One region of the Paenibacillus sp. FSL L8-0436 genome, then DNA from elsewhere that is predicted to be linked to it. Evidence: riboswitches for the same ligand, from Rfam matches in the RefSeq annotation. Region 1 holds a riboswitch; the other holds the start of a gene.
The links. Region 1 has a riboswitch for cyclic di-GMP ahead of NSS79_RS01965 (anti-repressor SinI family protein). Riboswitches for the same ligand answer to the same signal wherever they lie in the genome.

Region 1 (3,126 bases):
TTCTCCTCGGCTTCGAGTTTCGCCTTCTCCTCGGCTTCGAGCTTCGTCTTCTCCTCAGCCTCGAGTTTCGCTTTCTCCTCAGCTTCGAGCTTCGTCTTCTTCTCAGCTTCGAGCTTCGCCTTTTCTTCCGCTTCGAGCTTCGCCTTCTTCTCAGCCTCTTTCAGTCCTTGGATCACGTCAGCGGCCTCCGTATGCATCAACGAGGTTTCGTCCGCATAACTCCTAGCCTGTTCGGCCGCTGTCGATGCCTGATGATAGGCTGCCTGCACATAAGCGTCCACTCTTCTGATGGAGCTTAGCTTTCTAACCATCTCCTGAAATTCGCCCAGTGTTAGATTGGCTTGGCTGAGCAATTGTTCGAATACCGGGATATCGTTATTTTGTGAGGCTGTTAATTGATTAAAATCGACCTCATATGGAGAAAGTCTCTGGTTCACTTCATTGACTTGCTGCTCCAGCTCTAATTGCGAGCGTGTTAGATAGCCTTGAAGCTCAGCTAACAAAGCAGCCGCGCCGGCCGCAGCCTCACGCGTTTGTGCAGCAGCCTCTTGAATACCTCCAATACGTCCCTCTGCGGTCTCCGAGTCCGTATTCTTATCCGTTATCTCCGCTAGCACCTCTCTCGCCGCTTCACGCTGCTGGACCGCAAGCTTCATCGCTTCGCTGGCTTGGTTGGCAATGTGATCGACCGTGCTTGGAAACACAAATGCTGTGGTGATATTGGAGGATTCAGTTGCTGCGACGTTAGTCAGCAATGCATACGTAGGCGTTGTAATTTGGCTGATGCCATAAGCCGAAATCACTACGATCCCTGCAATTTGGGGAAGCGTATACCGACGGATGTTCCTATTCCGGGAAGAACGTGAAAGCCTCACAGGAGCCTCTCCTTTAGCTGCTTGCAATTTCCTGCAAACAAGGTAATCTATCAACACCCAGCCTTTATGACGAACGTTATTCGTTCGTTATTAAGAACCATGACGTAAGTATATGCCATTACTCCTACAAATCAAAAATCTCATTTTGTTGCAATATTCTTAATAAAGAACGTTTTATAGTTAATATTCTGCTTTTAGCTTCATTTCCCTCAGCTTATCGTACTTTTTAACGAACGTTATCGTATGAAAAATCTAAATGATACCGCAGAGGGAATAAAAATAATGGGAATGTGGAGTGGAAACGACATAAAAGGGGGATCATTCATACCGGAACTGATTCTATAGTGCTTTGTCCGTCTTCCGGTTATTTGTTATACTGTAACAAAAAGTACGGAGGGGCGTTTTTATCGTGCCAGATAATATGGGAAGTCGCATCCACCATCTCCGTCTGGAAAAAGGCTTGTCTCTTTCGGAGCTTGCGGATAAGGCTGATGTGGCGAAATCATACTTAAGCAATGTGGAAAGAAATATACAATCTAACCCCTCTATTCAATTTATTGAAAAAATCGCTGACGCACTTCAGGTGTCCATTCATGCGCTGCTTTACGGCGAGCCTTCCGATGTGCAGGAGTCACCTCTGGATGGAGAATGGTCCCGGCTCGTACTGGAAGCTATGGCTTCGGGTATAAGCAAGCGGGAATTCAAAGAGTTCTTGGACTATCAAAAATGGCGGCTGGAGCAGAAGGATTCCTGATTCATGCAGGTTTCTTCTACTTCCGGTCATACAGAAAGGGCACAGCGGAGAGATCCGCTGTGCCCTTTCTGTATGTACAAAAACTTTTAACAACCAACCGCTACATCGCCTGCAAAGTCTTCTCATTAAAAAATTGGCGGATTTCATCCGCTTTGATGCCCGCCTGCTTAGCCGACATCAGCAAATAGACCCATTCTAAATCCAGATCAACTGTCTGCAGTTCTCCGTTGTTCCCCTGGTTGGACTTATCCAAGAAATCTCCTCCTAAGATTACGCGTCCCCAGGCAGTCCGGCCGTCGTAGTATTTCTACATTAGACCCGAGACTTTGTGCCCCTGTCTTTCGGCAGGTTTACCCTTTACTGGATCCTTTACATGAAAGGATCTGGTTAGAAATTCATGAAACCGTTATCCGCAATAACATTATACAATATCTTACACGAAAAGTGTGTCGATTTATGGGAATATTGTATAATTAGAAACGGAAAATAATTGATTATTTTGCCAACTGCTTGTACAAATTACTCGATAATCCCAAAAAATTGTAGAACAAGCCTCTTTATCTATATATGTATATATGAAAACTGAAAACAACATTTTTATTTCGTTCATTTCAATCACACCGCTGCATCATTTTCATATAGTTAAGAAACCAAACTTATAATAGTTCTGTATGAATTAGGCACTGAATCATACCGTTTTGCGAACGGATTCAACCAAAGTATGAATTGATTACCCGCCTTGAAAGTTGCACAATAAGATGAGGAATGAAACCGCAAACATCGAAGCTCCACAAGGGCGCCGGCGAAATTTTGGCGCGCGTGGAGTTCATCCGTTAGGAGGATGTATTCATGGCAGCCAAAGATCCCTATAACGAAACTGTGTGGAGCAAGTATTACGGACCCAATCTGGGTTACATCCAAGAGAAATATGAGCAATTTGTAAAAGATCCAACTTTAGTAGAGCATAATTACCGCGATCTCTTCACCCTTTCCGGCCCCCCTCCATTGGCTCCCGATGCCGAGCAGGCACCGCTGCCTGTGGTTTCAGGAGATACTGAGTGGCTTAGAAAGGCCGTAAGGGCATCCAAGCTGATCGCCAATATCCGCATACATGGCCATATGACCGCCAATATCGACCCGCTGGACCGGGGAAACAATCCGATGGCGAAATATTTGGAGTACGAAACCTATGATCTGACCCGCGAGGATCTAATGGCTATGCCCGCCTCGCTGATCTGGGAGAATGCCCCAAATGACGTTCATACTGCTTGGGATGCCGTTCACCGGATGCGCCAGGCCTACACGCAGACCATTGCCTATGAATTCGGGCATGTGCGTGACGAGCAGGAGCTGCGCTGGCTGAACAGCCAGGCGGAATCTACCAGCTCCCCCGCGCCTCTAAACAATACAGAGCGCAAAGAATTGCTGAAAAGGCTGATTCAGGTAGAGCAGTTCGAAACTTTCCTTCATAAAACCTTTGTCGGCCAGAAACGCTTC
Region 2 (3,126 bases), 2.8 Mb from region 1:
AAGCTGATGAAGATGGTGTTGAATTCCGGGTACATTTTAGTTTCTGCGATCATTTTTTAATGACACTCCTCTTAGTTGTTTTTTTCAATTTGCGGTTGCGGGATTCATTGGAAATAGGTTCATACCCAAGATTTACCGCTTTACTACTATCGTCAAATTGCACTGTTTTTTTGATAGTTTCTGAGAATTCATTTATGGCGTTCTGACTATTGTACGAAGCACAATATAGTCATTTGCGTCGCGTGAGATCAGTGTGTCTTTATTAAAATACACAAAATTGTCCGCACTGCGGTTTCGTTCCCCAAGCAAAAAGAGTTCCCCGTTTCGGAGGTTCACTCCGCGGGCTACCAGTTTATTGTTCATCATTTCCGAGAACACCGCATAATTGTCACCTACAAGTAATAGATCATTCCGGTCGCCAATTACCCATTCACGTTTGAGCAATACTTTAACCGGGGCTCCGGCTTTACTGCGGTCCATCGTCATATAAATGAAGTAATTTTTGGTCTTCCCGGCAGCATCCACTTCTTTGGAGTCAATCATCCAGACAATATCTTTACCATTCGAAGCTACGAGGTTGAAGGATTCATTTTCTTTCAGCTTGTAAAGCTCAGTTGTTTTTGAACTTGGCAGATCATACAGATACAACGTGCCGGTGTCCCATTTGCTATAGATGAACTTGTCATCTACAAACTGGTGGACCTGATCAAAACCGAGATCATTGATGGTCTGAGTTTCCAGTGTCGTTTTGTTAGTGAAGTAAAAATCTGAGCCACTGCTGTGTACATAATATTTGTCACCCACACCCAGTAATTCCGGAGTTTTCACTTCCAGCGGAAGCTCGCTTGTTTTTTTGGTTTTCAAATTGTACTGTACCAGCTTCTTCGGATAGATATTAATTTGTTTAGTCACTTCAATTGTGGACTCATAATAATAAACACTGTCTCCCAGGAGCTGCAAGTTCGTTTTGAACGTGTTAGTAGAAGTAACTTTCTCCGTCGTCTTCTTCTTCCAGTTATGTAGGTACAGCTGATAAGCCCCTTTGCTATCCTTCTCCAGTGAAGCGATCGTGTCACCCGTGAACTTGTAGTTGTAGTCAAGCGGCATGTTATATGCAGTTTTGACATCTGTAAAAGTGTACTTCGCAGCTGCGTGGACCGGACTGGCAATCAGGGGTCCTGCAGCCAAGACCGCAGCCAGAATAAACGCTAAGCCTGGCCTTATTTTGTGGCGAATCTTCAAAAACATGTTTTTTTATTCTCCTTTTGTTGTATTTAGACAACAAAAAACCAAACTACATGAGCGTCCCCGCTGTCATGCCGCTTTCGTGAGCGGTTTAGACCGGTGGCTTTGCGTCTTCCGCCTTTCGGCGGAGTTGCCTTTGTTCATCAGCTGGCGCTTCCGAATCACAAACATATTTTGGTATTTATTATCTATCTAAATTTATAATTCGACAAGAGTAGTCATTATCCTCCTTTTTTCTCACATTCAAATATTGTTCGCTGTACCTGTTTTGTTACGATAGTGCGTAGATCCGTTTGACCATAAAATCGAAAAAACGCTGATTCCAGTTCTCTGACAGCCTTTCGGTCAATTCTGCAATTAACGCTGCAGCGAGGTCCACCAGCTTCTGGACAACTGAAGGTAATGCATCCGGTCCAAGACCATTTAACGCTCCTGTTAACTCATCCAGTTGCTGTGGACTGAGTTTGCGATGCAGTCTCTTGATGCCGAGCTGCGCTGTAAAAGGATCTATTACATGCCGCAGAACGGTCATTAGATCTGCCGCCAGATGACTGCCGAGCCGATGTGCCCAGAGCAAATCGCCGCGAAGATACGCGGTCTCAAATTCCAGAAGGCTGAAAGTGAAACCGGAAAGGAGCCTCGTAATCTCCGCATCCGACATGGGGAAGCTCTCTGCCTTGTAATTGGCAAGACATCCCTCGGGATCATGCAGGACAAGGATTTGCTCGATTTGTTTCAGACTCTCCTCAGTCACTGTATAAAGATCGAAATGCAGACCGTCTTCAAACACGCCAACAATTTGCGGCCCTACAAAGTTAGCTTCCGACCAGAATATCAGCGGTTTATAGCTCTCCATATGGGATATTCTGCGCGCTAAAAAATCCGTCAAGCCCTCGCTGTGGACCAAACAGTACAAATCAACATCCGAGTAAACATCCTGCTCTCCTCTGGCATGTGCGCCTTTCAGAAATACTGCCCTGACTGCCGGATCACCCTTTACGGCCAAGCCTATCAGACGGATTGCTTCGTCTTGTTTCATTCTCTCTTCCCCCTGCAATGTGTAGTATGATCTGAACATAATCTTTCTTTTTTTATTAAAAGTGAGAAATATTGTGGCGCTGGTGCGTCTTATATACAAATAAATCAATTGGAGGCACTGGATGAAGGCACAGGAAAACGACGAACAAATCATTGCCGAAGTGCTGCAGGGCAACCAGGAGGCCTTTGCGGTACTCGTAGACAAATACAAGTCGAGCTTGTATGGTCTGCTGCTCGGTATGGGCGCCAGTCACCAGGATGCACAGGATTTGGCCCAGGAAACTTTTATCAAAGCATACCAGAAACTCCGCGAGCATCATGGCCAATCAAGCTTTACCGCTTGGCTGTACGCCATTGCGATCAACCACTTCAGGTCACTGAAAAGGCGGAAATCCCCAGGCCTAACAAGCAGTAACTTACTGGAGGAGAAGGATCGCGGGCCAACCCCTGAAGAGCAGTATATGCGTAAGGAAGACGAGCTTGAAATGCACCGGAAATTGTCCAAGCTTCCAGAACGATACCGGATTGTACTGCTGCTTCGCTATACCAATGAATTATCCTATGAGGAAATCTCAGCGATAACGGGAATGCCTATGCACCAGGTCAAAAATTGTCTCCACCGCGCCCGCCAAAAGCTGAAGAAACAATGGTCGAAATCCAGGGAGGGTTCCAATGAAAAAATGGGCTTACACCAATCACAATGACTTGTCCGGCACTGATAACGATCTATTGACGGATTCACAATTGTATACAAGCTCTAATCTAGCTGATGATTTCACAGAGCGCGTTATGGAACAAGTTCGCAATACAGAGATACTGCCCGCCTCCGGGCAACAATTATCC

Region 2: it holds a riboswitch for cyclic di-GMP, as region 1 does, so the genes downstream of both, NSS79_RS14665 (hypothetical protein) here and NSS79_RS01965 (anti-repressor SinI family protein) in region 1, are expected to answer to the same signal.

What each region holds. Positions count from the first base shown of each region.
Region 1 covers NZ_CP151955.1:418,056-421,181, reverse strand. The annotation lists gene NSS79_RS01975 (hypothetical protein) at 1-875, opposite strand, end outside; gene NSS79_RS01970 (helix-turn-helix domain-containing protein) at 1,297-1,629, shown strand; gene NSS79_RS01965 (anti-repressor SinI family protein) at 1,730-1,882, opposite strand; cyclic di-GMP riboswitch class I at 1,910-1,994, opposite strand; gene NSS79_RS01960 (2-oxoglutarate dehydrogenase E1 component) at 2,479-3,126, shown strand, end outside.
Region 2 covers NZ_CP151955.1:3,203,148-3,206,273, reverse strand. The annotation lists gene NSS79_RS14670 (hypothetical protein) at 1-53, opposite strand, end outside; gene NSS79_RS14665 (hypothetical protein) at 193-1,248, opposite strand; cyclic di-GMP riboswitch class I at 1,299-1,390, opposite strand; gene NSS79_RS14660 (nucleotidyltransferase domain-containing protein) at 1,517-2,284, opposite strand; gene NSS79_RS14655 (sigma-70 family RNA polymerase sigma factor) at 2,406-2,987, shown strand; gene NSS79_RS14650 (DUF4179 domain-containing protein) at 2,956-3,126, shown strand, end outside.